DNA from 2 places in the Azospira sp. MPR-LB4 genome. Region 1 is predicted to be linked to the other one. Evidence: riboswitches for the same ligand, from Rfam matches in the RefSeq annotation. Region 1 holds a riboswitch; the other holds the start of a gene.
The links. A riboswitch is a leader RNA that binds a small molecule or an ion and turns the genes downstream of it on or off. The one in region 1 is predicted to bind cobalamin.
Positions count from the first base shown of each region.

Region 2: another riboswitch for cobalamin. It lies ahead of bluB (5,6-dimethylbenzimidazole synthase); the one in region 1 lies ahead of AC3QLZ_RS09520 (TonB-dependent receptor family protein).

Region 1 is NZ_CM179521.1:2,017,667-2,032,659, forward strand. It holds gene accC (acetyl-CoA carboxylase biotin carboxylase subunit) at 1-1,119, opposite strand, end outside; gene AC3QLZ_RS09460 (acyl-CoA carboxylase subunit beta) at 1,140-2,672, opposite strand; gene meaB (methylmalonyl Co-A mutase-associated GTPase MeaB) at 2,720-3,748, opposite strand; gene scpA (methylmalonyl-CoA mutase) at 3,758-5,923, opposite strand; gene AC3QLZ_RS09475 (GntR family transcriptional regulator) at 6,254-6,910, shown strand; gene AC3QLZ_RS09480 (enoyl-CoA hydratase/isomerase family protein) at 6,986-7,762, shown strand; gene AC3QLZ_RS09485 (cation acetate symporter) at 7,857-9,530, opposite strand; gene AC3QLZ_RS09490 (DUF485 domain-containing protein) at 9,530-9,850, opposite strand; gene AC3QLZ_RS09495 (sulfite exporter TauE/SafE family protein) at 10,095-10,898, opposite strand; gene AC3QLZ_RS09500 (EVE domain-containing protein) at 10,888-11,343, opposite strand; RNA gene ssrS (6S RNA) at 11,430-11,609, opposite strand; gene AC3QLZ_RS09510 (cell division protein ZapA) at 11,647-11,976, opposite strand; gene AC3QLZ_RS09515 (coiled-coil domain-containing protein) at 11,973-12,176, opposite strand; cobalamin riboswitch at 12,319-12,529, shown strand; gene AC3QLZ_RS09520 (TonB-dependent receptor family protein) at 12,662-14,626, shown strand; gene AC3QLZ_RS09525 (FecCD family ABC transporter permease) at 14,650-14,993, shown strand, end outside.
Region 2 is NZ_CM179521.1:1,506,888-1,521,880, forward strand. It holds gene AC3QLZ_RS06885 (NAD(P)/FAD-dependent oxidoreductase) at 1-770, shown strand, start outside; gene AC3QLZ_RS06890 (hypothetical protein) at 809-1,816, shown strand; gene AC3QLZ_RS06895 (YgaP family membrane protein) at 1,951-2,142, opposite strand; gene AC3QLZ_RS06900 (Crp/Fnr family transcriptional regulator) at 2,278-2,946, opposite strand; gene xth (exodeoxyribonuclease III) at 2,972-3,745, opposite strand; gene AC3QLZ_RS06910 (glutaredoxin family protein) at 3,752-4,261, opposite strand; gene AC3QLZ_RS06915 (M3 family metallopeptidase) at 4,296-6,377, opposite strand; gene AC3QLZ_RS06920 (DUF2189 domain-containing protein) at 6,489-7,259, opposite strand; gene AC3QLZ_RS06925 (phosphoribosylaminoimidazolesuccinocarboxamide synthase) at 7,425-8,363, opposite strand; gene AC3QLZ_RS06930 (DUF3422 family protein) at 8,407-9,717, opposite strand; gene fba (class II fructose-bisphosphate aldolase) at 9,787-10,851, opposite strand; gene bluB (5,6-dimethylbenzimidazole synthase) at 11,050-11,820, opposite strand; cobalamin riboswitch at 11,866-12,061, opposite strand; gene pyk (pyruvate kinase) at 12,129-13,574, opposite strand; gene AC3QLZ_RS06950 (hypothetical protein) at 13,666-14,370, opposite strand; gene AC3QLZ_RS06955 (sugar transferase) at 14,382-14,942, opposite strand; gene AC3QLZ_RS06960 (glycosyltransferase family 4 protein) at 14,939-14,993, opposite strand, start outside.

The sequences.
Region 1 (14,993 bases):
GGTATCCACACGCACCTGACCATCCACTTCGGCCGGCGGCTGGAACTTCACCAGGCGGCCGGTGGAGGGCAGGAAGCCGCGGAAGGGGTCTTCCGCGTTGATCCGGCACTCCATGGCCCAGCCGTTGATCTGCACGTCGGCCTGGGTCAGGGGCAGCTTCTCGCCGTAGGCGACGCGGATCATCTGTTCCACCAGGTCGAGGCCGGTGATCAGTTCGGTGACGGGGTGCTCCACCTGCAGACGGGTGTTCATCTCCAGGAAGTAGAACTCCTTGGTGGCGCCGGAGACCACGAACTCCACCGTACCGGCGGATTCGTAATTCACGGCCCGGGCCAGGGCCACGGCCTGCTCGCCCATGGCCTTGCGCATTTCCGGGTCGACGAAGGGGCTCGGCGCCTCTTCGATGACCTTCTGGTGCCGGCGCTGGATGGAGCAGTCGCGCTCGTTCAGGTACACGTAGTTGCCGTGGGAGTCGCCCAGCACCTGGATTTCGATGTGGCGGGGTTCCAGCACGTACTTCTCGATGAAGACGCGGTCGTCGCCGAAGGAGTTGCGGGCTTCGTTGACGCAGGAGGAGAAGCCTTCGTGGGCTTCGGCGTCGTTGTAGGCCACGCGCAGGCCCTTGCCGCCGCCGCCGGCGGAGGCCTTGATCATCACTGGGTAGCCGATCTTCTTGGCGATTTCCACGGCGGCGTCGGGGCCGTCGATGGCATCGTTGTAGCCGGGGATGGTGTTGACCTTGGCTTCGATGGCCAGCTTCTTGGACTCGATCTTGTCGCCCATCTTGGCGATGGAGTAGTGCTTGGGACCGATGAACTTGATGCCTTCCTCTTCCAGACGGCGGGAGAACTCGGCGTTCTCGGAGAGGAAGCCGTAGCCGGGGTGCACCGCCTCGGCGCCGGTCTGCTTGCAGGCGGCGATGATCTTGTCGGCGACCAGGTAGGATTCCTTGGAAGCGGCCGGGCCGATGCAGACGGCTTCGTCGGCCATCTCCACGAACAGGGCGTCCTTGTCAGCCTCGGAGTAAACGGCGACAGTCTTGATGCCCATCTTGCGGGCGGTCTTGATGACGCGGCAGGCGATTTCGCCGCGGTTGGCAATCAGGATTTTCTTAAACATGTTTTAGTCCTTCCCGTCGCTTACAGCGGAATGTTGCCGTGCTTGCGCCACGGGTTGTCGAGTTTCTTGTCACGCAGCATGGCCAAGGAACGGCAGATCCGCTTGCGGGTCTCGTTGGGCATGATGACGTCGTCGATGAAGCCACGGGCACCGGCCACGAAGGGGTTGGCGAACTTGGCCTTGTATTCGGCTTCGCGCTCGGCCAGCTTGGCGGGGTCGTTCTTCTCTTCGCGGAAGATGATTTCCACGGCGCCCTTGGGGCCCATCACGGCAATTTCGGCGCTGGGCCAGGCCAGGTTCACGTCGCCGCGCAGGTGCTTGGAGGACATCACGTCGTAGGCGCCACCGTAGGCCTTGCGGGTGATCAGGGTGACCTTCGGCACGGTGCATTCGGCGTAGGCGTAGAGCAGCTTGGCGCCGTGCTTGATGATGCCGCCGTATTCCTGGGAGGTGCCGGGCATGAAGCCGGGCACATCCACCAGGGTCACCACGGGGATGTTGAAGGCGTCGCAGAAGCGCACGAAGCGGGCAGCCTTGATGGAGGACTTGATGTCCAGGCAGCCGGCCAGCACCAGGGGCTGGTTGGCGACGATGCCGACGGGGTGGCCATCCATGCGGGCGAAGCCGGTGATGATGTTCTTGGCGTAGTCCGGCTGGATTTCGAAGAAGTCGCAATCATCAACCATCTTGATGATCAGTTCCTTCATGTCGTAGGGCTTGTTGGCGTTGTCCGGCACCAGGGTGTCGAGGGAGAAGTCCAGACGCTCGGCAGGATCGTTGGTCTTCTGCACCGGGGGCTTTTCCCGGTTGTTGGCGGGCAGGAAGTTCACCAGGCGACGCAGGTAGTTCAGGGCTTCCACGTCGTTCTCGAAGGCCAGGTCGGCCACACCGGACTTGGTGGTGTGGGTCACGGCGCCGCCCAGTTCCTCGGCGGTCACTTCTTCGTGGGTCACGGTCTTCACCACTTCGGGACCGGTGACGAACATGTAGGAGGAATCCTTCACCATGAAGATGAAGTCGGTCATGGCCGGGGAATACACGGCGCCGCCGGCACAGGGGCCCATGATCATGGAGATCTGGGGGATCACGCCGGAGGCCATGACGTTGCGCTGGAACACGTCGGCGTAGCCGCCCAGGGAGGCAACGCCTTCCTGAATACGGGCGCCGCCGGAGTCGTTCAGGCCGATCACGGGAGCGCCGACCTTCATGGCGTGGTCCATGACCTTGCAGATTTTCTCGGCGTGGGTCTCGGAGAGGGAGCCGCCGAAGACGGTGAAGTCCTGGGAGAAAACGAAGACCAGACGGCCGTTGATGGTGCCGTAGCCGGTGACGACGCCGTCACCCGGGTTCTTGGTCTCGGCCATGCCGAAGTCGGTGCAGCGGTGCTCCTTGAACATGTCCCATTCCTCGAAGGAATCGGGATCGAGCAGCAGCTCGAGGCGTTCGCGGGCGGTCAGCTTGCCCTTCTTGTGCTGGCTGTCGATGCGCTTCTGGCCACCGCCGAGGCGGGCGGCTTCGCGCTTTTTCTCCAGCTCGTGAATGATGTCGTGCATGTGGACTTCTCCCAATGGGTCGAAACAGGGTCGAAAGGTTTGAAACGTTATTCGGATGGCGAATCGGTTCGCAGGTCGCCCAACAGCTTGTAAGCCGCCGCGGCCGGCGTGGTGCGGCCCTGGGTCACCGCTTGGGTGAGCCCGGGCAGGTCCCGGCGCACCGCCGGGTGGTTACGGAAATACTGGCGCAGGCCGGAATCGATCAGGCTCCACATCCAGTCGATGGACTGGCGCTGGCGCCGGGCCTCGAACTCGCCGGTGGGCGTCAGGGCCTGGCGGTACTTTTCCACCTGGGCCCAGAAGTCGCCGATGCCTTCCTTGTGCAGGGCCGACAGGGTGATCACCGGCGGCGCCCAGTTGGGGCTGGCGTGGCGCAGCATGTGCAGGGCGTTGTTCCACTGGGCCCGCACCACCTGGGCGGCCCGGGGGTCGATGTCGGCCTTGTTGATGACCACCATGTCGGCGATCTCGACGATGCCTTTCTTGATGGCCTGCAGGTCGTCGCCGGCATTGGGCAGCTGCAGCAGGCAGAACATATCCACCATGCCGGCCACCGTGGTCTCGGACTGGCCGACGCCGACGGTCTCGACGATGATCACGTCGAAGCCGGCGGCCTCGCACAGCAGCATGGCTTCCCGGGTCTTTTCGGCGACGCCGCCCAGGCTGCCGGCGGAGGGGGACGGCCGGATGAAGGCCTCCTCGCGCTGGCACAGGGTTTCCATGCGGGTCTTGTCACCCAGGATGGAGCCGCCGGAGACGGAGGAGGAAGGATCCACCGCCAGCACGGCCAGGCGATGGCCCCGTTCGATCAGGTGGATGCCCAGGGCTTCGATGAAGGTGGACTTGCCGGCGCCGGGGACGCCGGAAATGCCGATGCGGATGGCCTTGCCCGTGTGGGGCAGAAGGGAGGCGAGCACCTGCTGGGCCCGCACCTGATGGTCGGCCCGGCTGGACTCGATCAGGGTGATGGCCTTGGCCAGGGCCCGGCGCTGACGCGCCAGGACCCCGTCCACCAGGGCCTGGTCGGCCCCGGCGAGGGAGTGCTGCCCCACCGTGGAGGCTTCCGACATCTGCATCGTCAAGGCTTAGCCGCGGGACTTGCGGATTTCTTCCAGAACGCGCTTGGCGGAATCTTCGATTCGGGTACCGGGGCCGAAGATAGCCTTGGCGCCTGCGGCGTAGAGGGTATCGTAATCCTGGGCGGGAATGACGCCGCCGGCGAAGACGATGATGTCGTCGGCGCCCTGTTCCTTGAGGGAGTTCACCAGGGCCGGCAGCAGGGTCTTGTGACCGGCGGCCAGGGAGGAAACGCCGATGGCGTGCACGTCGTTTTCCACGGCCTGGCGGGCGGCTTCTTCCGGGGTCTGGAAGAGGGGGCCCATGTCGATGTCGAAGCCCAGGTCGGCGAAGGCGGTGGCCACCACCTTGGCGCCACGGTCGTGGCCGTCTTGGCCCAGCTTGGCGATCATGATGCGGGGGCGACGGCCTTCTTCTTCGGCAAACTTGGCGATGTCGGCCTTGATGGATTCCCAGCTTTCCTGTCCTTCCACGACGCCTCCATAAACACCGGAAATGGTCTGGTTGTTGGCGCGGAAGCGGCCGAAGACCTTTTCCAGGGCATCGGACACTTCGCCCACGGTGGCGCGCAGGCGGATGGCCTTGACGCTCAGGTCCAGCAGGTTGCCCTCGCCGCTCTCGGCGCACTGGGTCAGGGCATCCAGGGCGGCCTGCACGGCGGCGCTGTCGCGGCTGGCGCGGATCTTCTTCAGGCGGGCGATCTGGGCTTCGCGCACGGCGTGGTTGTCGATGTCCAGAATGTCGATCTGGTCTTCCTTGGCCAGCTTGTACTTGTTCACGCCGACGATGACGTCCTTGCCGGAGTCGATGCGCGCCTGCTTGTCGGCGGCGCAGGTTTCCACCTGCATCTTGGCCCAGCCGGATTCCACGGCCTTGGTCATGCCGCCCATGGCTTCGATTTCCTGGATGATGCTCCAGGCCTTGTCGGCCATGTCCTGGGTCAGCTTTTCCATCATGTAGGAACCGGCCCAGGGGTCCACCACGTTACAGATGTGGGTTTCTTCCTGGATGATGAGCTGGGTGTTGCGGGCGATGCGGGCGGAGAATTCCGTCGGCAGGGCGATGGCCTCGTCCAGGGCGTTGGTGTGCAGGGACTGGGTGCCGCCGAAGACGGCCGCCATGGCCTCGATGGTGGTGCGCACCACGTTGTTGTACGGGTCCTGCTCGGTGAGGGACCAGCCGGAGGTCTGGCTGTGGGTCCGCAGCATGAGGGACTTGGCGCTCTTGGGATTGAACTGGCTCATGATGCGGTGCCACAGCATCCGGCCGGCGCGCATCTTGGCGATTTCCAGGTAGAAGTTCATGCCCACCGCCCAGAAGAAGGACAGACGGCCGGCGAAGGCGTCCACATCGAGGCCGGAGGCGATGCCGGTGCGCACGTACTCCATGCCGTCAGCCAGGGTGAAGGCCAGTTCGATGGCCTGGTTGGCCCCGGCTTCCTGGATGTGATAACCCGAGATGGAAATCGAGTTGAACTTGGGCATGTGCTGCGCGGTGTAGCCGAAGATGTCGGAGATGATCTTCATCGACGGCTTGGGCGGATAGATATAGGTGTTGCGGACCATGAACTCCTTCAGGATGTCGTTCTGGATGGTGCCGGACAACTGTTCCTGGGAGACGCCCTGCTCTTCGGCGGCGACGATGTAGCCGGCCAGGATGGGCAGCACGGCGCCGTTCATGGTCATGGAAACGGAAATCTTGTCGAGGGGGATGCCGTCGAAGAGGATCTTCATGTCCTCGACGGAATCGATGGCCACGCCGGCCTTGCCGACGTCGCCCAGGACCCGGGGATTGTCCGAGTCGTAGCCGCGGTGGGTGGCCAGGTCGAAGGCCACGGAAACGCCCTGGCCGCCGGCTGCCAGAGCCTTGCGGTAGAAGGCGTTGGATTCTTCAGCGGTGGAGAAGCCCGCGTACTGGCGGATGGTCCACGGCCGCACGGCGTACATGGTGGCCTGGGGGCCGCGCAGATATGGGGCGAAGCCGGGCAGGGTGTCGGCGTAGGGCAGGTCCTCCACGTCCTTCTTGGTGTACAGTGGCTTGACGGTCAGGCCTTCCGGCGTGATCCAGTTGAGCGCATTGACGTCGCCGCCGGGAGCGGACTTGGCGGCGGCCTTGGCCCAGGCGTCCAGGTTGTCGGAATTGGGCAATTGGGGCTTGGATGCGTCGGCAGACATGTCAGACCTTTCTCGGTACACCCGCCGCATGCCAGAGGCGCTGCGACGGCTAGATTTTCGATTCTACGCCGCCCAAACAGGCGGCGGGGAAGGGCTTGCTAAGGGAGCGCCGGCAGCCATGAACCCGCTTCTCGGCCAGCTTGACATCCCGAACCCTGGATAATACTGTATCCATAATTATGAATGCAATACTTGCCAACTGGGCTATAATTGCGCCCTGCTTGCGGCTTGCGTAATGCTTGGCTTATTACGTAACGCATAGGGCAAAGACACCAGACTCTGCGTCCGGATTTTCTATATCCTGCTGAATTTCTGTCCCACCGATCGTTCATGAACGCCATCCGTATCGCCCAGCCCGCCCTCTACGAAGAAGTGGCCGAGCGCCTGCGTCAGCGCATCTTTTCCCATGAACTGCCGCCCGGCACCTGGATCGACGAACAGGCCCTGGCCGAAGACTACGGCATCTCCCGCACCCCCCTGCGCGAGGCCCTGAAGGTGCTGGCCTCCGAAGGCCTGGTGACCCTCAAGCCGCGCCGCGGCTGCTACGTCACCGAGCTGTCCGGGGGCGACATCCAGGAAATCTTCCCCATCATCGCCATGCTGGAAGGCCGTTGCGCCTTCGAGGCCACCCAGAAGGCCACCCCGGCCGACGTGGCCCGCCTGCAGGCGATCCAGGACATCCTGGAAAAGGCGGCCGCCACCGGCAACATTCCGGCCTACTTCGAGGCCAACCAGAATTTCCACCTGACCCTCTGGGAAATCGCCGGCAACCGCTGGCTGCTGCAGGTGATCCAGGATTTGCGCAAGGTCCTCAAGCTGACCCGCTACCAGTCCCTGTCCGTGGACGGCCGCCTGAAGAAGTCCATGGAAGAACACCGGGAACTGCTGGCCGCCATCACCGCCAAGGACCCGGAGCTGGCCGAGAAGGTCATGAAGAGCCACCTCATCGCCGGCAGCGAAGCCATGGCCAAGGCCACCAGCCGCTGAACCGCACCCGCCGCACACCCCGGGGCTGCCTGTGCAGCCCCTGTTTTTTTCCACTCCCGCCTTGAAAGAACCGCCATGTCCGGACGCATTCTCGTCTCCCGTGACGGCGACATCGCCACCGTCACCCTCTCCAACCCGGAGAAGCTCAACGCCGTTAACTACGCCATGTGGTGCGACCTGGCCGCCGCCATGGCCGAACTCTCGGCCGACTCCAGCCTGCGCTGCGTCGTCCTCGCCGGTGCCGGCGAAGCCTTCGCCGCCGGCGGCGACATCGAGGAATTCCTGGTCAAGCGCACCAACCTGGAACAGGCCCTGCACTACCACGACAAGGTGGGCGCTGCCCTGGATGCGGTGCGCGACTGCCCCCACCCCACCGTGGCCCTGATCCGGGGTGCCTGCATCGGCGGCGGCCTGGAGATCGCCGGCAACTGCGACCTGCGCATCGCCGGCGAAGGAGCCAAGTTCGGCGCCCCCATCAACAGGCTGGGTTTCTCCATGTATCCGGGCGAGATGTCCGGCCTGCTGGCCCTGGCCGGTCCCGCCGTGATGTCCGAGATCCTGCTGGAAGGGCGCATCCTCTCTGCCGCCGAGGCCTACGCCAAGGGCCTGCTGACGCGGGTGGTGGCCGATGCCCAGCTGGAGGACGAAGTCACCGCCACCGCCCGCCGCATCGCTGCCGGCGCTCCCCTGGTGGCCCGCTGGCACAAGCAGTGGATGCGCCGCCTGGCTTCCGGCGCGCCCCTGACCCAGGAAGAAAAGGCCGCCTCCTTCGCCTTCCTCGACACCGCCGACTACAAGGAAGGCCTGGACGCCTTCCTGGCCAAGCGCAAGCCCGCCTTCAAGGGCTGCTAATCAACAAACTGCGCTGGCCGCCGGCAACGGCAAAAAGAAAAAGCCCCGGGAAACTCCCGGGGCTTTTTTATGACGCTGACGCTGCAGCTGGCGCTTAGTGGTTGCTGGCGCCGGCGGCACCCAGACCGGTCTGGGCACGCACGTACTGGTCGTCGAAGGCTTCGATCTCGCGCTTGGCCTGGGCGCTGGTATCCAGCTTGGAGACCACGAAGGCGATGAGGAAAGCCAGGGGCATGGAGAACAGGGCCGGCTGGTCGTAGGGGAAGATGGCCTGGGCCTTGCCCAGCACGGTCACCCACACGGCCTTGGACAGCACCACGAAGACCACGGCGGCAGTCAGGCCGCAGATGGTGCCGGCGATGGCGCCCTTGGTGGTCAGGCCCTTCCAGTACATGGAGAGGATCAGCACCGGGAAGTTGGCAGAAGCAGCGATGCCGAAAGCCAGGCCGACCATGAAGGCCAGGTTCTGCTTTTCGAACATGATGCCCAGGCCGATGGCAGCCAGACCGATGAAGATGGAGGCGATCTTGGACACCTTCAGCTCGGAACCGCCCTTGGGCTTGCCCTTGCAGATCACATTGGCGTAGATGTCGTGGGAGATGGCGGAAGCGCCGGCCAGAGCCAGGCCGGAAACCACGGCTAGGATGGTGGCGAAGGCCACGGCGGAAAGGAAGCCGAGGAAGATATTGCCGCCGACGAACTTGGCCAGGTGCATGGCCACCATGTTGCCGCCGCCGATCATCTTGCCGCCGACGTTGCCGCCTTCGAAGAACTCGGGGTTGGTGCCGACCAGAACGATGGCGGACATACCCAACAGCACCACCACCAGGAAGAAGAAGCCGATGAAGCCGGTGGCCACGAACACGGACTTGCGGGCCTGCTTGGCATCCGGCACGGTGAAGAAGCGCATCAGGATGTGGGGCAGGCCGGCGGTGCCGAACATCAGGCCCAGGGACAGGGACACGGCATTGACCGGATCGGCCAGCAGGGAACCCGGACCCATGATCTTGGTGCCGTCCTTGTGCACTTCGGTGGCCTTGGTGACCAGGGTTTCGAAATCGAAGCCGAAGTGGGACATGGCCAGCAGCATCATCAGGGTGCCGCCGCCAAGCAGCAGACAGGCCTTGATGATCTGCACCCAGGTGGTGGCGATCATGCCGCCGAAGGTCACATAGACCATCATCAGCACGCCCACCACTACCACAGCCACCTCATAGTCCAGACCGAAGAGCAGCTTGATCAGCTGGCCGGCACCGACCATCTGGGTGATCAGGTAGAACAGCACCACGGTCAGGGAGGAGATGGCAGCCACCGTCCGTACCTTGCTCTGGTCGAGACGGTAGGAGGTGATGTCGGCAAAGGTGAAGCGGCCCAGGTTACGCAGGCGCTCGGCCATCAGGAACAGGATGATGGGCCAGCCGACGAAGAAGCCGACGATGTAGACGAAACCGTCATAGCCCTTGGCGAACACCATGGAGGTCAGACCCAGCAGGGTGGCGGCGGACATGTAGTCGCCGGCAATGGCCAGGCCGTTCTGGAAACCGGTGATGCCGCCGCCGGCAGTGTAGAAGTCGGCGGTGGACTTGGTGCGGTTGGCGGCCCAGTAGGTGATGCCCAGGGTGGACAGCACGAAGGCCACGAACATGGCGATGGCGGCCACGTTCAGGGGCTGCTTTTCAGCCTCGCCGACGGTACCGGGACCGGCATAGGCGGCACCGGCGGCCAGCAGCAGGCCCAGCAGGGGCAGGAAGCGGGACAGGTTACGCATTATTGGGCCTCCTTGGTGGCTTCCTTGATCAGTTCGGCGTTGATTTCGTCGAACTTGCCGTTGGCGCGATGCACGTAGAGGCCGGTCATGACCCAGAACAGCAGCATCATCAGGGCGGCGATGGGCCAGCCGATGGTGGCGATACGGCCTTCGCCCAGGGGCGAGGCCAGCAGGGTGGGATTGAAGGCGACCACGGCCATGAAGCCGTAGTACAGGATCAGGACCACGGCAGACAGGGTCCAGGCGAAGCGGCTGCGGGTGGCAACCAGCTTGTCGAACTTCGGATTGTTGCGAATCCGTTCGTAGGCAGCGCTGCTCACGAGTGTTCTCCTCAGTTTGAGTATTTGTTTAGGTCGGCAGAAAAAGACCGACTCCCCCTCTACCCAGCCCTCCCGGCGGGTTTTCCCCAATGTGGGAAACCCGTATTGCGTCCGGGAACGGACATGGATTACGCAATGATATAACAGTTACGCAAATTTCCATACCCGCCCGTATGTCGCGGCGCAAAAACAAAAAAGGGCCCGCAGGCCCTTTCCATATGCATCAAGGTCGGCAAGCCGCCATCTACATGACGCCATGCAACATCTTGGCTGCCAGCAGCACCAGCACGCCGGCGAAAATCCGCTTCAGGGTCGCCACCGGCAGGCGATGGGCCAGACGCGCCCCCACCGGGGCCGCCACCACGCTGCCCGCCATCACCCACAGCAGGGCCGGCAGATAGACGTAACCAACGCTCCAGGCCGGCAGGCCGGCCTCGCCCCAGCCGTTCCAGATGTAGCCCAGGGTACCGAAGAAGGCGATGGGCAGGCCGAGGGCCGCCGAAGTGCCGATGGCGTTGCGCACCGGCACGTTACACCAGGCCAGGTAAGGCACCGTCAGGGAGCCGCCGCCGATGGCCACCAGGGAAGAGAGGGCGCCGATGACCCCGCCCGCCAGCCCCAGGCCGGCCGGGCCGGGCAGTTCCCGGTGGGGTTTCGGCTTGAAGTTCAACGCCATCTGCAACGCTACGCAGGAAATGAAGCAGGCAAAGAACAGGGCCAGGCCCTGGGTGGAAATGCGGGCGGCGAGCTGGGTGCCCAGCACGGTCCCCACCAGCACCCCCGGGGTGAAGGAGCGCAGCGTGTCCCACATCACGGCGCCATGCTGGTGGTGGGTGCGCAGACTGGAAATGGCGGTGAAGATGATGGTGGCCATGGAGGTGCCGAGGGCCAGGTGCAGCATCTGCTCCGGCGGGAACTGCTGGCCGGCGAAGATCATGGCCAGCAGGGGCACCATCACGGCGCCGCCGCCGATGCCCAGGAGGCCGGCCATGAAACCGGCGAAGAGGCCCAGACCCACATAGGCCAGCCACCAGAAATCAAAAAACATCGTTCAGCTCCATCAACTTGCGGGTAATGAATTGCCACTCTTCCGCCGTCACCGGGGTGATGGACAGGCGGCTCCCCTTTTGCAGCACTCCCATGGCCGCCAGGGCCGGATGGCACCGCAACTCGGTCAGGGCCACGAAGCGCCCGCGGGCGACGAAGGCCACATCCACGTTGAGCCAGCGGGGCTGCCCGGGCGAGGATTTGGCATCGAAATAGGGACTGGCCGGATCGAACTGGGTGGCATCGGCGTAGGCAGCGGACGCCACCTGGCCCAGGCCGGCAATGCCCGGCACGGCACAGCCGGAATGGTAGAAGAGCACGCCGTCGCCCAGCTTCATGGCATCGCGCATGAAATTGCGGGCCTGATAGTTGCGCACGCCGAACCAGGGCACCCGGCCGAGACGGGCCAGGTCGTCGATGGACACTTCGTCCGGCTCGGATTTCATCAGCCAGTAAGCCATGGGCGAACAGGGGAAAAGAGGGGCCACAAAAGGAAACAGCGCGGTGGATTGCTCGCACCGCGCTGCTGTATTAGGCCCCCGCCTGTGCCGTTAGGCCGGCATCCTGAACCTGAGTTCAGAGTGGTCGCTTGCCGTCCGCATCAGGTGCACCCGACGAAGGGCGCTCACAACAGCGGATGAGTGGTTCGCGGCCGATGCCAATTAGCATTGGTTCAAGGAATATATGGCCTTGACGAACACCGCAGGGGACAATCGGCGGAAACTTTTGCTGGTGCGGCCAAGAAGGCTTCAGAACAAGGGTTCCTGGCCTTGGAGGGCCGCGTCCAACTGTGTTTCCATGGCTCCGATTCTACGCTGAAAGTCAGGGCCGTCAACGGGGGTTTCAGGATTTTCTGCGGGGCTCTCCGCCTTCCCGGCGGAAAGCAGTTCGTGGGCGATATTCAGGGCCGCCATGACCGCCACGCGCTCGGCGGCGGCAGTCTTACTCTTGGCTGCGATGTCCTGCATCTTGCGGTCCACATAGGCGACAGCAGCCAGCAGCGCTTCCTGTTCGCCGGGCGGACAGGCCACCCGGTATTCGCGGCCGAGGATGGCCACGTCGATGAAATTGCCGCTCATGCCTTGCACTCCTCCGGCAACTGCTCGGCCAGCGCCTCGAGGCGGACACGGGCCGTCTCCATGCGCTCGACCAGACGCAGGCGCTCGTCTTCCGCGCTGGCCAGTCGGGCGCGCAGTTCCTGGTTCTCGGCCCGCAGGCTGTGGCAGAGGTTGACCACCTGCGCCACCTTGCCCTCGAGGGCATCTAATTGCTTAGTCATAGGCGCGAACTATAGAGGCCAAAAACACGCAAGGTCAAGGACTAAGACCATATTTTGAATGTGTTTTATGCCAAAGCGCCCAGGCGCCGGCCTCGCCATACAGGCAGGTATGGAGTACCATCCGCCCCCGTTGTTCCACTAGGGACAACGCTCCGCGTCAGGTGCCGCGGGAGGAGTCCTCCTCCGCGGTTAAACGGGAAACAGGTGCGCGCCGCCAGCAGCGGCGCAATGCCTGTGCTGCCCCCGCAACGGTAAGGAAGTGCGGGTCCATCACGATGCCACTGGGTCACCCCCGGGAAGGCGATGGATCAAGACTTCCGAGCCCGGATACCGGCCTGAACGGAATTCGCGGAAGCGTCGCGGGGAAGCGGCAAGACTGGTCTGTCCAAAAAGCACTCCTGATCCGAAGGTTCCCTGCCCGCGTCCAATTACCATCGGCGACGGTGCTGCGGGATGCGCATCGTTGCCATGCAGGAGTCACTCCCATGCGCCGTTCCCTGTTATCCACCGCCCTGACCGCTGCCTTTGCCCTGCCTGCGACCGCGGCCCTGGCGGAGGAAGCCTCGCTCCAGTCCGTCATCGTCACCGCCACCCGTTTCTCCGAGGCCGATTGCCGTACGGCAGCCAACATCAGCGTCATTTCCCGGGAAGACATCGAGAAGACGCCAGCCACCAATCTGACCGACCTGCTGGCGACCCGGGCCGGCATCAACGCCATGCCGATCTACGGCCCTCTGGGCCTGGACGCGACGGTGGACATGCGCGGCTTCGGCTCCACCGCCACCAGCAACACCCTGGTACTGCTGGACGGCCAGCGCATCAGCCCCACCGACATGGGAACCATCATCTGGTCCTCCATTCCCCTCACCGGCATTGAGCGCATCGAGGTGGTACGCGGCTCCGGCACGGTACTCTACGGCGACGGAGCCACCGGCGGCGTCATCAACATCATCACCGACAAGTCCGGCAAGCCCCGGGCCTCCATTACCGCCACCGCTGGCTCCTTCGGCTACCGAGGCCTGGACGGCAGCTTCGCCGGTGGCAATGAGCACCTCTACGGCAATCTGTTCGTGCGCAGTGCCAGCCTCGACGGCTACCGCCAGAACAGCCAGCAGGACCAGCAGGCTGCCAGCGGCCGCGTAGGTTTGAAGCTGGAGCGGGGCGAGGTCTTCTCAGATTTCGCCGTATACAAGGAATCCTCCGGACTCCCCGGCAATCTGCTGCAGGCGACCTACGAAAACGATCCGCGTAACAGCCGCAAGCCCTACGACACCCAACGCCGTGACGGCTATCGTGTCCGCCCTGGTGTGGCCTATGCCCTCTCCGACAAGGTGGACCTGGAGACGGAAGTCAGCTTCGAACACCAGACCCTCAACACCGACCTCGTCTCTTCCAACTGGAAGAGCGAGCGCATCCGCGACACCCTCTCCTTCACCCCGCGCCTGCGCATCAACCACGGTCTCGGAACACTGGGCAGCGAAACCACGGTGGGGGTGGATTACTACGACGCCAAGGTCACCTCCACCAACCAGAACGGCCCCAACCAGCGCGCCACCCAGAAAAGCAGCGCCTTCTACCTGCAGAACCTGACCAACCTCACCTCCGCCCTCAGCCTGACCCTGGGCGCCCGCCAGCAGCGCATGAAGCAGAGCGCCTACCAGGATGCCTATCCGGCCTGGTTTCAGCCCGGCATGGACGGCAGTGCCAGCCGCACCCGTTCCGCCTACGACCTGGGCCTGACCTACGGCAGCGGCGCCTGGCAGTTCTTCGGCAAGACCGGCACCACCTTCCGCTTCGCCAACCTGGACGAGCTCTTCGGCTACGACAACCTGGCCTTCCGTCCGGTGTTCGCCGGCGACCTCAAGCCCCAGCACGGCCGCACCAACGAAATCGGCGCCCGCGTTGCCCAAGGCTCCTGGTCGGCCCGAGCCGCCCTCTTCCGCACCACCCTGAGCGACGAAATCGGTTACGACGCCAGTGCCGGTGCCAACGTCAACCTGGACCCCACCCGCCGCCAGGGCCTGGAAACCGAGGCGGACTGGAAGCTGAGTTCCAGCGTCAGCGCCAAGATCAGCTACACCTATCTGGATGCCACCTTCCGCAGCGGCACCTATGCCGGCAAGCGGGTGCCCCTGGCCCCGACACACCAGGGCAGCATCCTGCTCACCTGGGACGGCGGCAGCATCGGCCAGTACGGGGTCCTCACCCGCATGGTCGGCAAGCGGGCCTACGGCAGCGATTTCAACAACAGCCACGGCGACCTGGCCGGCTACGCCACCCTGGACCTGCAGGCTTCCTGGAACTTCAAGCCCTGGACCCTGAAGGCCCAGATCGCCAACGCCCTGGACCACAAGCATGCTGCGTTTGCCGGCTATTCCAGCACGGCCGGTCACTACTATTACCCGACCGACGGGCGCGCCCTGTTCGTCTCCGGGCGTTACGATTTCTGACCGACTGTTCTGCCTGACCAACCATGCCCTCCCGCCGTCGTGCCCTGATCGTCATTGCCCTGCTGGTGCTGCTGGCCGGGGTGAGCCTGGTCGTGGCCCTGGCGGTGGGCAGCATCAGCATTCCCCCCGGCGCCGTCCTGCAGGGGCTGCTCGGTGATGCCGAGGCGCCGGGCTACGCGGTGGTGCATAACCTGCGCCTGCCCCGGGCCCTGGCCGCCTTTGCCTGCGGCGGGCTGCTGGCGGTGGCCGGCTGCCTGATGCAGGTGCTGCTGCGCAATCCCCTGGCCGATCCCTATGTGCTGGGCATCTCCGGCGGCGCCGGGGTCGGCGCCCTGGTGGCCATCCTGCTCGGGCTATCCGCCTTCGG
Region 2 (14,993 bases), 510 kb from region 1:
CCAAGCCCTTCTCCATCGGAGTGCGCATCGAGCATCCCCAGGCCCTCATCGACAAGGCCCGCTTCGGCCCCTTCGCCGGCCACCCCCTGCTCGGCGCCGCCGACTACAAGCTGGTGCACCACTGCAGCAACGGCCGTTCCGCCTACAGCTTCTGCATGTGCCCCGGCGGTACCGTGGTGGCCGCCACCTCGGAGCCGGGCCGGGTGGTGACCAACGGCATGAGCCAGTATTCGCGCAACGAGCGCAACGCCAACAGCGGCATCGTCGTCGGCATCGCGCCGGAGACGGACTACCCGGGCCATCCCCTGGCCGGCATCGACTTCCAGCGCCACTGGGAATCGAAGGCCTTCGAAGCCGGCGGCGGCACCTACGCCGCCCCCGCCCAGCGGGTCGGCGACTTCCTCGCCGGGCGCCCCTCCACCGCCCCGGGCGGGGTCGAGCCCTCCTACACGCCGGGAGTGCACTGGACCGATCTCTCCCAGTGCCTGCCCTCCTACGTGGTGCAGGCCCTGCGCGAAGCCCTGCCGGCCTTCGACAGGCAGATCCGCGGCTTCGCCATGGCCGACGCGGTCATGACCGGGGTCGAGACCCGCACCTCCTCCCCCATCCGCATCAAGCGCGGCGACGACCTGCAGAGCCTCAACACCCGGGGCCTGTACCCGGCCGGCGAAGGCGCCGGCTACGCCGGAGGCATCCTCTCCGCCGGGGTGGACGGCATCAAGGTGGCCGAAGCCGTGGCCCTGGACATGGTGGGCCGGCCCGCCGCCTGAGCGGCCGCGCCCGCCGGCATCCCGCTCACGCGCACGCCATGGGCTTTTTCGACTGGCTGCTCGGCCCCCGCCACAGCGACCTGGCGGACGACGGCCTGCAACAGGCCATCCACCAGGTCATGGCCGGCGTCGATCCGCGCCTGCAGGCCATGCACGGCGCCCGGGAGCGCCTCGCCCCGGCCGTCGCCCACGCCCTCGACTACGCCCGCAGCATCGCCGCCCGCCAGGCCGACTGCATTCCCCTGCAAGCCTCCCGCTGGGCCGCCAGCCCGGTGCTGCGGGCCCTCTTCGCCCGCCCCGAAGACATCACCGCCACCGTGAACGCCAGCCCGGACCTGCGGGAATTCCTCGACAGCGGCGGCGACGGCTGCGGCGACACCATCTACTGCATCGTCGCCGCCACGCCGCAACAGCACACCACCCTGGGCACCGCCCTGGAAGGGGACCTGCTGCGCCGGGACGTGGAGCGGCACAGCATCAGCTTCGGGGACTTCCGCCTGGTGGGCTTTTCCGCCAGCCCCCAGGCCCTGCAGCAGCGCACCCAGGAGATGGTGCTGGAAGCCCTGGTGCTGGACGCCCTGGCCGAAATCACCGCCAGCAAGGCCCGGGGCCGGGCCCTGGAGGCGGAGCACGGCCTGCTGCGGCACCGCCTGGCACTCATGGCCCAGAGCCGGGCCGGCCTCAACGGCCTGGAAGCAGAAGGCGCCCACCACCAGGACGTGGCCCAGCTGCGCCAACAGCTGGCCGACAACGAAGCCGCCCTGGCCGCCGCCCATAGCGGCAGCGGCTGGCTGGAGGCCACCCTGGAACAGTTGCAGGCCCATCTGGCGGCGGCCGAGGAGAGCCTGCCCATCCGCCCCACGGTGCTCTGGCTCGACCCCATGAACCTGATGACGGCACCCCAGGCGACCAATGCCGCCCCCGTGGCCCTGACGGAAATCGCCCGCCCCGGCCGCCCCCTGCGCCTCACCTTCCCTGCCGCCATCCCCCGGGCCGAGGTGGCGCCGCCCCATCTGGATTTCGACTCGGCCCTGCGCCTGCTCTAGGCGCCTGCTGCCGCCTTCCCCATTTTCTGCCGCCACAAAAACAAACAGGGCGCCAGCGGCGCCCTGTCGGGGAAAACGGGAGAGAACCGGCGCAGAAAACTTCCGGCTCGGCCACTCCCGCGGGAAAAGCTCCCTCAGTCCTTCTTCATCGGGCAGGTCTTGATGCCCAGCAGGGTGTAGGCCGGGCACCAGCCCATGAAGCCGGTGGCCAGGGGCACCACGCCGATCCAGGCCCACACCGGGCCGCCCAGGATGGCCCAGGCGATCAGGGCCAGGCCGACGACGATGCGCAGGATTTTGTCGATACCGCCAACGTTTGCTTTCATGCTTGCTGCCTCCAGTGAGTTTTGACCCTCCCAGCATAGCGGGGTCCCGGGCAAGCGTATGTAACCTGGGTCACACACCCGCGAGCGGCGCCCGGAGGCGCCCAGGCCACGGCCGGCCCAGGCGGCCGCCGGCCTTCAGCGGGCGGCGTCGGCCAGGCTCTTGAGGCCGTTGCGGTCCAGGATGCCGATCTGTTCCCGCCCCAGGACCACCAGCCCCTGGGCAGCAAAGCCCTTCAGCAGCCGGCTGACGATTTCCCGCACGCTGCCCAGCTCTTCCGCCAGCTGCTGGTGGGTGGCGTGCAGGGTGTCGCCGTTCTTGGCCAGCAGCAGCTTGGCCAGGCGCTGGTCGAGACGGTGGAAGGCCACCTCCTCCACCAGCTGCATCAGTTCGGCCAGACGCTCGGAAAAGAGGTGGAAGACGAAATCGCGGAAGCGGGCCTGCTCCGCCACCAGCCGGTCGAACACCGGGCTGGGCAGGATCAGCAGGGTGATGGGCGTTTCCGCCTCGCCCCGGGCGGTATAGGGCGCATGGCCCAGGAGACAGCTGGAGGTGATGATGCAGGATTCCCCCGGCTCCACCCGGTAGAGCAGCATTTCCCGGCCGCTGGCGGCGGTCTTCACCACCTTGATGCTGCCTTCCAGCAGCAGGGGGAAGCCCTGGCAGGGCTGGCGCTCGGCGAACAGCTGGGTACCGGCGGGCAGCCGCAGCAGGGCCTCGGGCCGGCACAGGGCGGCCAGCTGGTCTGCCGGCAGGGCCGCCAGGGAGGGATAGAGGGCCAGCAGGCCGGCGGAGGTCAGTTCCATGGTCGGGCGCGGTCCGGTTGGGGCTTCAGGCGACGGGGCCGATTTCGGCGATGGCCGGGGCGTGGTCCGACGGGCGTTCCCAGGTGCGGGGCTCCTTGTCGATGCGCCCGGCGCTGCAGGCCGCCGCCAGGGGGGCGGAGAGCAGCAGGTGGTCGATGCGCAGGCCCAGGTTGCGGCGGAAGCCGCCCATGCGGTAATCCCACCAGGAGAAGGTGGCCGGCGGCTGCTCGAAGAGGCGGAAACTGTCGCTCAGGCCCAGGCCCAGCAGGCGCTGCCAGGCGGCCCGCTCCGGCTCGGAGCAGAGGATCTTGCCTGCCCAGGCCTGGGGGTCGTGCACGTCCGCATCGGCCGGGGCGATATTGAAGTCGCCGGCCAGCACCAGTCGGGGATGGGCGGCCAGTTCCTCGGCCAGCCACTTTTCCAGGGCTGCCAGCCATTCCAGCTTGTAGGCGTACTTGTCGCTACCCACTTCCTGGCCGTTGGGGAAATAGGCGCAGATCACCCGCACACCATCAACCGTGGCGGCGATGAGGCGCTTCTGGGGATCGTCGTAATGGGGATTACCCCGCTGCACCTCGGCCAGGGGCTGGCGCGAAAGCAGGGCGACGCCGTTGTAGGTCTTCTGGCCGGAAAAGGCGACCTGGTAGCCGGCGGCCTCGATCTCGGCCTGGGGGAAATTGTGGTCCTCCAGCTTGGTTTCCTGCAGGCAGACCACATCGGGGGCCTCCTTGGCCAGCCACTCCAGCAGATGGGGCAGGCGGACCTTGAGGGAATTGACGTTCCAGGTGGCAAACTTCATCGACAACTATTTCTCCAGGGCGCCCCGGGGCTTGAAACCGTAGGGGGCCGTCTTGGGGTAGCCGGCCAGGTCCAGCAGATTGTTCCAGGCGGCGCTGTCTACGCCCCGGGTGGTCTGCTTGCCGACCATGAGAATGGGCACGACCGGCTCGCTGCCGGCCACGCGCTTGAGTTCTTCGTAATCCTCCGGGGTGGCGATCATCTTCTCGCGGAAGGGAACGCCCCGGGCGTTGAGCAGGTCCCGCCCCAGGCGGCAGGTCTCGACGCAGTCGCTGCTGGTGTACAGCACCACCGGGAAATTCTCCACGGCGCGGCGGGTGGCGTAGGGCAGGCTGCCCTCTTCCCCTTCGGCGGCAGCGCCCAGCTGCTTCTTGCTCACCTGCTTGACCCCGGCGGGGGGCGGCTTGTCGGAAAAGACCGTCTGGCCGGTCTGGGGGTCGATCCAGCGGTAGGTGGTCTGGGCCTGGGCGGCACCCCAGGCCAGGCAGCCGACGAGCAGGGACAGCAGCAGTTTCATGGCAAAAATCTCCCGACAGCGGTGTTGGGCCGGATTACGCGGGGATCATACCATTGTGCCGCAACAGGGCATCCACGCTGGGTTCCCGGCCGCGGAAGGCCTTGAAGGAGTCGATCGCCGGGCGGGAACCGCCGACGGAGAGGATCTCGTCCAGGAAGCGCTTGCCAGTGGCCCCGTCGAAGGGATTGCCGGCCTCCTCGAAGGCGGCGTAGACATCGGCCGACAGCACCTCGGCCCACTTGTAGCTGAAGTAGCCCGCCGCGTAGCCGCCGGCGAAGATGTGGCCGAAGCTGTTGGGGAAGCGGTGCCAGGCAGGGGGAATCAGCACCGCCACTTCCCGGCGCACCTCGTTCAGCACGTCCAGCACGGTCTGCTCGCCCTTGGGGTCGAAGCCGTGGTGGATGCGCAGGTCGAAGAGGGAGAATTCCAGCTGGCGCACGGTCATGAGGCCGCTGTGGAAGTTCTTGGCCGCCAGCATCTTGTCGTAGAGGGCCCGGGGCAACGGCTCGCCGGAATCCACGTGGCCGGTCATGCCCTGCAGCACTTCCCACTCCCAGCAGTAGTTCTCCATGAACTGGGAGGGCAGTTCCACCGCATCCCACTCGACGCCGTGGATGCCGGAGACGCCCAGCTCCTCCACCCGGGTCAGCAGGTGGTGCAGGCCGTGGCCGGTCTCGTGGAAGAGGGTGATGACGTCGTCGTGGCTGAAGGTGGCGGGCTTGTTCCCCACCGGAGCGGGGAAGTTGCAGTTGAGGTAGGCCACCGGGGTCTGGATGCCGGCAGCGGTGGCGCGGCGGGTGATGGCTTCGTCCATCCAGGCGCCGCCCCGCTTGGTTTCCCGGGCGTAGAGGTCCAGGTAGAACTGGCCCACCAGCTCGCCGGCAGCGGTCTCGATGCGGAAGAAACGCACGTCCGGATGCCACACGGGGGCCGCGTCGGGCTTCAGCTTGACGTTGAAGAGGGACTCGATGACCTTGAACAGGCCGCCCAGCACCTTGGGTTCGGGGAAATACTGCTTCACCTCCTCGTCGGAGAAGGAGTAGCGGGCCTGCTTGAGCTTTTCCGAAGCCCAGCCGATGTCCCAGGGTTCCAGTTCGTCCATGCCCAGTTCGGCCTTGGCGAAGGCCTTCAGCTCGGCCAGGTCCTTCTCGGCGAAAGGCTTGGCCTTCACCGCCAGGTCGTTGAGGAAGGCCAGCACCTGTTCCGGACTGTCGGCCATCTTGGGCACCAGGGAAACCTGGGCGAAGGTGTCGAAGCCCAGCATCTTGGCCTCTTCGGCCCGCAGTTCCAGGATGCGGCGGATCAGGGGGGTGTTGTCCCACTCGGCCTTGCTGCTGCCGTCGGTGAACTCGGCGGCCCGGGTGGCGTAGGCCCGGTACATGGCCTGGCGCAGGCGGCGGCTCTCGGCGTACTGCATCACCGGCATGTAGGAGGGGGCGTGCAGGGTGAATTTCCAGCCGGCCTTGCCCTCCCCGCTCTTTCCGTCCCTCTCGGCGGCGGCCCGGGCGGCGGCCTGCACGTCTTCCGGCAGGCCCGCCAGTTCGGCCTCGTCGGTCACGAATTCGGCGAAGGCGTTGGTGGCGTCCAGCAGGTTTTCCGAGAACTTGGCGGAGAGGCTGGCCAGTTCTTCCTGGATGGCCTGGAAGCGGGGCTTCTGCGCTTCCGGCAGCTCGGCGCCGGAAAGGCGGAAGTCGCGGATCTCGTTGTGCAGGATTCTCTTGCGGGCCGGGGAAAGGCCGGCGAATTCGGGAGAGGCGGCCAGGGCCTTGTACTTCTCGAAAAGGGCCAGGTTCTGGCCCAGTTCGCTGAAGAAGCGGGTCACCTCCGGCAGCAGATCGTTGTAGGCCTCGCGCCATTCGGGCACGTCATTGACGCCGTGCAGGTGGCCGACGATGCCCCAGGCCCAGGAGAGGTGCTCGATGCCGTCGTTGAGGGGCGCCGCGAAATCGTCCCAGGTGGCCGGCACGGCGGCGGCGGTGAGGCGCGCCACCAGGGCCCGGCTGTCGGCCAGCAGCTGCTCGATGGCGGGCCGCACGTGGGCCGGCTCGATGCGGTCGAAGGGCGGCAGCACGGCACGGGGCTGGCCGACGGTGGCAAGAAGGGGATTGGCGCTCATGGGCTGTTCTCTGGAGATGTTATCGGTAGGGGCAACAAAAACGGGCGGCCTGGGCCGCCCGTGGGCTGGCGCTGAAACTGGACGTCTGTTCTTGCAGATGGGGTCTGGCGCCTATTCTACAAGGTCCGCGTAGGCATGCCAGGTGGCGTGGCCCAGCAGGGGCATGATCAGCACCAGACCGGCCATCAGGGTGACGAAGCCGAACAGGGTCAGGCTGACGATGAGGAAGGACCACAGCAGCATGGCCGGCAGATTGGTCGCCACCACGTTGATGCTGGTGGCCATGGCGTGGTGCACCTCCACCTCCCGGTCCAGCAGCAGGGGCGCCGTCACCACCGAGAGCAGGAAGGTCACCGCGGCCAGGGTGGCGCCGCTGAGGGTCCAGATGGCGGCCAGGTTGGGGTGGCGGCCGGAGAGGAAGATTTCCCGGGCCAGTTCCTCGAAGCCCCAGATCCACTCGCTGCCCAGCAGATAGGCCACCAGGGCCGTGGTCAGCTGGGCCCAGATGAAGTAGATGGCGGCCAGGAAGAGGCCGTAGAGGGCCAGGGGGCGCCAGCGGGCGGCCAGGGAATGGGCCACGGCGGCGGCGTCGAGCCGGTCGCCGCCGGCGATGCGGCGGCTGATCTCGTAGAAGCCCACGGCCAGCAGAGGCCCTACCAAGAGGAAGCCGGAGACGGCCGCCAGCAGCAGTTCGGGCCGGCCCTGGGCCAGGGCGAAGATGCACAGGCCGCCGATGGCGAACAGGGCACCCAGGGAGAGGCTCAGGGCGGGCCGCCGGGAGAGGTCCCGCAGGCCGCCGGCCAGCCAGTGGAAGGGACGGGACCAGGCCACGTGGCGCACCCGGGGCAGGTCGTGATGAACGGGGGAGTGCAGGATGTCCATGATGATCTCCTTCTCAGGGTTGGAGCGGGGACATGGGTTGGACCGCAACTGCCCGTCCGGGTTTCCGGCCGGCAAAAACAAAAGGGGCGGGAGAATCTCCCGCCCCTTTTGGGGAAGCCCAGGCCGACCGGCACAAGCGGTGCGGCCCGCGGCAGTCCGGCCCGATCAGGCCATGGTCTGGCCGGTAAGGCGCTCGTAGGCTTCGCGATACTTGGCGGCGGTCTTTTCGATGACCTCGGCCGGCAGCTGCGGACCGGGAGCCTTCTTGTCCCACCAGGTCAGGGTTTCCAGGTGGTCGCGGACGAACTGCTTGTCGAAGCTGGGGGGGCTGATGCCTTCGGCGTAGCCGTCGGCGGGCCAGAAGCGGGAGGAATCGGGGGTCAGGGCCTCGTCGATGAGGTGCAGGGTGCCGGCTTTGTCGATGCCGAACTCGAACTTGGTGTCGGCGATGATGATGCCCCGGGTGCGGGCATAGGCGGAAGCCTCGGAGTACAGGGCGATGGCGGCGTTCTTCGCTTCCTCGGCCAGCTGGGCGCCGGTCTTGCCGGTGCCCGCCAGGTCGGCGGCCAGGTGCTCGGCGCAGCGCACCTTGGATTCCTCGTAGGAGATGTTGATGTCGTGGTCGCCCACGTCGGCCTTGGTGGCCGGGGTGAAGATGGGCTCGGGCAGCTTGGCCGCCATCTGCAGGCCGGCGGGCAGCTGGATGCCGCAGACGGCGCCGGTGGCCTGGTAGTCCTTCCAGCCGGAACCGATCAGGTAGCCGCGCACCACGGCCTCGATGGGCAGGGGCTTCAAGCGCTTCACCACCAGGGCGCGGCCTTCCACCTGGGACCGCTCTTCGGGCTTGACCACGGATTCGGGGGCGATGCCGGAGAGCTGGCTGGGCAGGATGTGGCCCAGCTTCTCGAACCAGAAATTGGCCACCTGGGTCAGCACCTTGCCCTTGTCGGGGATGGGGTCCGGCAGGATCACGTCGAAGGCGGAGAGCCGGTCGGTGGTGACGATCAGCAGGTGGTCGGCATCGACGGAATAGATGTCGCGCACCTTGCCCCGGGCGACGAGGGGCAGGCTGGTGATGGTGGATTCAAAAAGGGGAGCGGTCACGGCAGGGTCCCGAAAAAGAGGGGAAAAAACGGATTATAAAGGATCAGTGGCCTTCGCCCTGCTCCAGCTCCTCGGCAGCCAGGGCGCGGCGCATGCGGCGGATGCTGACGGCGACGACGGCGGCGATGAGGGGGATGGAGACGGCGGAGGCGATTTCCGGCGACAGGTGGGGCAGCACGGTCTTGGACAGGCCCTTGGCCAGGTAGCTGACCAGCTGGGAGGCGTAGTAGGTGATGGCCACCACGGACAGGCCTTCCACCGTTTCCTGCAGGCGCAGCTGCAGCTTGGCGCGGCGGTTCATCTGCCCCAGCAGCTGCTGGTTCTGGCGCTCCAGTTCGATATCGACCCGGGTGCGCAGCAGGGCGCTCTTGCGCGCGATGCGGGTGGACAGGTCGGTCTGGCGCCGGGCCACGGAAAGACAGGTGTTGATGGCCGGGGCCAGGCGCCGGTCCATGAATTCGGAAATGGGGGGGAAGCCGTTGAGGCGGTGTTCCCGCAGTTCCCGCACCCGCTGCTGCACCAGGGCGTAGTAGGCCTCGGCGGCGCCGAAGCGGAAGGCGGTGCGGGTCACCGAGCGTTCGATCTCCGCCGCCAGCCGGGTCAGGCGGGCCAGGAGCAGGCGCTCGTCCTCGGGGCCGCGGGCCTCGCCCATGCGGTCCATGAGGTCGGCCACCTCGCCCTCGGCCCGGGCCAGCAGGCGGCTCACCTCCTTGGCCACCGGGAAGGCCAGCAGGGCCATCATGCGGTAGGTCTCGATCTCCAGCAGGCGCTGCACCGTGCGCCCGGCCTGGCGGTGGCGCAGGCGCTCGTCCAGCACCAGGAAACGGCTCCAGCCGTCGTGCAGCTGGAAATCGGAGGCGACCCAGGCGGCACCGTCAGCCACCGTGGTGGCGACCCAGGAGTCGCCGGAGCGGTGCAGGTCGGCCAGCAGCTCTTCCGGGTCCAGGTCGGCGGCGGAGCGGAATTCCACATGGGTGGCCACCATCACCGAGCCGGGCAGGCCCGCCAGCCAGTCCGCCGGCAGGGCGGAGATGGCGGTGGTGTCGGGGGCGTCGCCGGGTTCCCGGGCGAGGAAGAAGGTGTAGCCGGAAAATTCGTTGTGCCGCTCCCACTTGAGGCGCAGGCGGCCCGCGTCCATGACCCAGTGGTCGCCCTGGATGACGGGGCAGAGATTGGCCCCCAGGGCGGCGCAGAGGCGCTGCAGATGGGCTTCTTCGGCCGCTGCCTCGGTGCCTTCGTGCAGCACCGCCAGGTAGCTGATCCACTCCGGCCCTTCCAGGGCCATGGGCGGGCGGGCATGGACCTCGTCATTGAGGCGCTGGCGCAGCGGGTGTTCGGCGAGGGGCAGGGTCATGGCGGATAAAAATAAAAGGGCGCCGGAGAAGTATCCGGCGCCTGGCAGCGGTTGGGAAGGCGGACCGCCTTACTTGACGATCTGGTTCAGCTCGCCCTTCTTGTAGCGCTCGGCCATCTTCTCCAGGGAGATGGGCTTGATCTGGCCGGCCCGGCCTTCGCAGCCGAAGGCCTGGTAGCGGGCGACGCAGATTTTCTTGGCGGCTTCCCGGGCGGGCTTGAGGAAGTCGCGGGGATCGAACTTGGAGGGGTTCTCGAACAGGTAGCGACGCACGGCGCCGGTCATGGCCAGGCGGATGTCGGTGTCGATGTTCACCTTGCGCACGCCGTGCTTGATGCCGTTCACGATCTCTTCCACGGGCACGCCGTAGGTTTCCTTCATGTCGCCGCCGAATTCCCGGATCTCGGCCAGCAGATCCTGGGGCACGGAGGAGGAGCCGTGCATCACCAGGTGGGTGTTGGGGATGCGGGCGTGGATTTCCTTGATGCGGTCGATGGCCAGGATGTCGCCGGTGGGCTTCTTGGTGAACTTGTAGGCGCCGTGGCTGGTGCCGATGGCGATGGCCAGGGCGTCGCAGTTGGTGCGGGCGACGAAGTCGGCGGCCTGGTCCGGATCGGTGAGCAGGTCTTCCCGGGTCATGTGGCCTTCGGCGCCGTGGCCGTCTTCCTTGTCGGCCTTCATGGTTTCCAGGGAACCGAGCACGCCCAGTTCGGCCTCGACGGAGACGCCGATGGCGTGGGAGAACTTCACCACTTCCTGGGTCACGGCCACGTTGTAGTCGTAGGAGGCGACGCTCTTGCCGTCTTCCTGCAGGGAGCCGTCCATCATCACGGAGGAGAAGCCGGACTTGATGGCGGCCATACAGACGGCGGGGGACTGGCCGTGGTCCTGGTGCATCACCACGGGAATGTGGGGATAGGCTTCCAGGGCGGCGAGGATCTGGTGGCGCAGGAAGGCTTCGCCGGCGTATTTGCGGGCACCGGCGGAGGCCTGCATGATCACCGGGGCGTTCAGTTCATTGGCGGCCTCCATGATGGCCCAGACCTGTTCCATGTTGTTCACGTTGAAGGCGGGCAGACCGTAGCCGTTCTCGGCGGCGTGGTCCAGGAGCTGGCGCATGGATACGATGGGCATGGTGTTCCTCCAATGGGCAATGCGGTTTGTTCTGGCGTGATCGGCGCCCGCTGTCGTGGCGCTCGGGAAAGACCGTGATTTTATCGTGGCTTTGCCCCCCGGGCGAGTACTGCGACCACCGGGCAGCAAAAGAAAGACAAAGGCCGCGACCAGGGCGCCGGAGACGCCCAAACCACGGCCCTCTTCAGGCAGGCATGCCTAGAAGCGGCGTTTTTCCTGGGCCCTGGCCTGGTGCTCGCTGAGGACCTGGCGCAGCTCCTCCTCCACCGGCTTTTCCCACTGGCCGTCGTACACCAGGTCGGCCAGGGGCAGGCGCTGGCGCCAGCCGGCGCTTTCCAGCTCCGGCTTTTCCTTGAAGTGGCTGACGTAGCCCAGACACAGGTAGGCCACCGGGATGATGCGCGGCGGCAGGCCCAGGATGTCGCGCAGGGCCTGCTGGTGGAAGATGGAGACCCAGCCCACCCCCAGGCCTTCGCTGCGGGCCGCCAGCCACAGGTTCTGCACGGCGCAGACGCTGGAATAGAGGTCCATGGCCTTGATGTGGGTGCGGCCGATGACCACCGGGCCGGCCCGGTCCCGGTCGCAGGTGATGAGCAGGTTGATGGGCGCTTCCCGGATGCCCTCCAGCTTCAGTTCCTTGTAGATGGCCTGGCGCTCGCCCTCGAATTTCTCCGCCGCCTCCTGGTTGGCCTGCTGGAAGGCGGCGTGGATGCGGGCCTTGGTCTCCGCCTCCCGCACCAGGAGGAAACTCCAGGGCTGCATGTAGCCGACGGAAGGGGCGAAATGGGCGGCGGTGAGGACCCGGGCCAGCACCTCCTGGGGCACCGGGTCGGGCAGGAACTGGCCGCGCACGTCGCGGCGGGAGAAGATGGCGTGGTAGATGGCGTCCCGGGCGGCGTCGGAGAACTCGTGTTCGTTCTGGTAGCCGGCGAGGGAGATGACTTTGTTGACGGTGGGGTCGGTCTTCATGGAGTCCCCTTCAGAAGATCGGTGGCGGCGCGCCTGGCCGTGCGTGCCGGAAAGGGTCTCCTGGCCGGTCTTCTGACTCGGGATCACTCTGCGCCGGCGCCTTCCCGATCCGCGGATCAGTGGCATCTGCCGGCCCAGTCCCCCTCACAGCGTTGGGCACGTCGCGGAATGGGCGGCCCCAAGGCCTGCCGCACCGCGTTCCCGATTCTCCCTTGCGGGCACCCGGAGACGATTCGCCCCGGCGGACCGGGGCGACGGGAATTTTAACAGAGCCGGCGGATTCAGGCCCGAGGCCCGCGAGGGCCCTATCAGGCCCGCAGGGGCGGCATCTGGTGCTCGCCGACGCGGACGATCTTCAGGGTGTTGGTGCCCCCCGGGGTGCCGATGGGCTCGCCGATGGTCAGCACGATAAGGTCGCCCTTGGCCACGGCGCCGTTCTGCATCAGCAGCTGCTCGGCTTCGTAGAGCAGCACGTCCCGGTCCGAATGCTGCTGGCTCATGAGCAGGGGCGTCACTTCCCGGTAGAGGGACATCTTGGTCTGGGCCTCCGCATCCGGCGTCAGGGCATAGACCGGCACGCCGCAGTTGAGGCGGCTCATCCACAGGGCGGTGGAACCGGATTGCGACAGGGCGGCGATGGCCTTCACCTTGAGGTGGTGGGCGGTCCAGATGGCGGCCATGGCCACGGACTGGTCGATGCGGGTGAACACCCGGTCGAGGAATTCCCGGTCCAGGGTCACCTCGGCGGAACGCTCGGCCTCGATGCAGACCCGGGCCATGGATTCCACGGTTTCCACCGGATAGCGGCCGCTGGCGGTCTCGGCGGAAAGCATCACCGCGTCGGTGCCGTCCAGCACCGCATTGGCCACGTCGGACACTTCGGCCCGGGTCGGCACCGGCGACTGGATCATGGATTCCATCATCTGGGTGGCGGTGATGGCCAGCTTGTTCTTCTCCCGGGCGTGGCGAATCATCTTCTTCTGCAGGGCCGGCACGGCGGCATCGCCCACTTCCACGGCCAGGTCGCCCCGGGCCACCATGACGCCGTCGGAGGCGTCAAGGATTTCATCCAGGGCCGCCACGGCCTCGGTGCGCTCGATCTTGGCGATGGTCAGGGCGCGGCTGCCGGCGGCCCGCATCAGCTGGCGCGCCATGTACATGTCGGCGGCGCTCTTGGGGAAGGAGACGGCGATGTAATCGACGCCGATCTGGGCCGCCGTCTTGATGTCGTCCATGTCCTTGGCAGTCAGGGCCGGGGCGGAAAGGCCGCCGCCCTGGCGGTTGATGCCCTTGTTGTTGGACAGCTCGCCGGCGTGGCGCACCACGGTGTGGATTTCGGCACCGATCACCCGCTCCACGTCGAGCACGATGCGGCCGTCGTCCAGCAGCAGCACGGCGCCGGGCTCCACGTCCCGGGGCAGGTCCTTGTAGTCCAGGCCGACCCGCTCCTGGTTGCCCAGGGCACAGTTGGCGTCGAGGATGAACTTGTCGCCCTTCTCCAGCTGGATCTTGCCGTTCTCGAATTTGCCGACGCGGATCTTCGGCCCCTGCAGGTCACCCAGGATGCCCACCGGCCGCCCCACCTTGGCGGAAATCTCGCGCACGGTGCGGGCCCGGGCCATGTGGTCCTCGGCGGTGCCGTGGGAGAAGTTCATGCGCACCACGTCCACGCCGGCGCGGATCAGGCGCTCCAGGGTGACGGGATCGGTGGAAGCGGGGCCGAGGGTGGCGACGATCTTGGTATGGCGGGCCATGGCGGGTTCCTGTTGTTGGTCTGTCCGGCCATTCTAGCGCAGCCTCCCCGCCGTCGCTGGCCCCCAGGCCATTTCCCGGCGCCGGGGCGCTTCAATAGTAGGCCTCGATGGCCGCCAGCGATTGGGCGTAGGTGTGGCGGATCTGGGCCGGCTCGTAGCGGTGCTCCCGGCCCACCGGGCAGGCCAGCCGGGCCAGGCAGGTATGGCGGCAGGGCGAGGCGGGCTGCCGGCGCCAGGCGACGCAGGCGGCCAGGTCGAAACGGCCGCCAGCCAGGGCGCCGGCCGGACAGGCCTCGATGCAGACCCGGGGCGCGCAGCTGGCACAGGGCGAGGCTTCCTGCAGGGGCGGCGTCGGCGGGAAGTCGCTGTCCGCCAGCAGGGCCGCCCGGTAGGCATACCAGGAGCCCCACTGCTGCCGCACCCCGACCATGAAGGGCGAGGGATGGTGCCAGCCCGCCAGCCGCCCCAGCTGCTGCAGCCCCACCGGCGCATCGCCGGGATAGAGCAGGTGGAAGTCCCGGCCGGGACAGACGGCGGCAAACCAGCGGCCCACGCTGGCAATGGTGAAATCGTCGATGGGATGGTCCGAATCCAGCCCGGCGGCCTGCACCGCCTGCCACAGGCGGCGGCCGCCGTGGCCCAGCAGGATCAGCTGGCGCCGGCCGTGGCCCGGGGCGGCCCGCTCCAGGACGGCGGCAACCTCCACCGGCAGGGCCGCCACGTCAAAGACGGCCTGCAGGTTGAGGCCGGCCTCATGCAGCAGACTGGCGTCGAACGGCTGGCGCGGGGAGACCATCGCCCGCCGCCTCAGTGGGAAACGCCGTCCCGCTGCACCACCTTGAGGAAGGTCAGCCAGATGATGCGGCAATCGAAGGCGAGGGAGCGCCGGCGCAGGTATTCCGCATCCAGGGCCACCTTCTGGGGAATGGGCAGCTCGTCCCGCCCGTTCACCTGGGCCCAGCCGGTAAGGCCGGGCACCAGCTCATGCACGCCGGCCTCGGTGCGCAGGGCGATCAGGTCGTCCTGGTTGTACAGGGCCGGCCGGGGACCGACGAAACTCATGTCGCCCTTGAGGATGCTCCACAGCTGGGGCAGCTCGTCCAGGCTGGACTTGCGCAGGAAGGAGCCCACCGGCGTCAGGTAGGCCTTGGGGTCCGTCAGCAGATGGGTGGCCACCGCCGGCGTGCCCACCCGCATGCTGCGGAACTTGGGCATCTTGAAGATGCGGTTGTGCCGCCCCACCCGGTCGCTCCAGTAAAGCACCGGCCCGGGGGAGGTGAAACGCACCAGCAGGGACACCAGCAGCAGGGGCAGCAACAGCACGGCCAGGGCCAGCAGGCCGAGCAGGAGGTCGAACAGGCGCTTCACGGATGCATTCCTTTATCCAGCTGGGTTTGATAGTAGTCGAGCCAGGCCGCC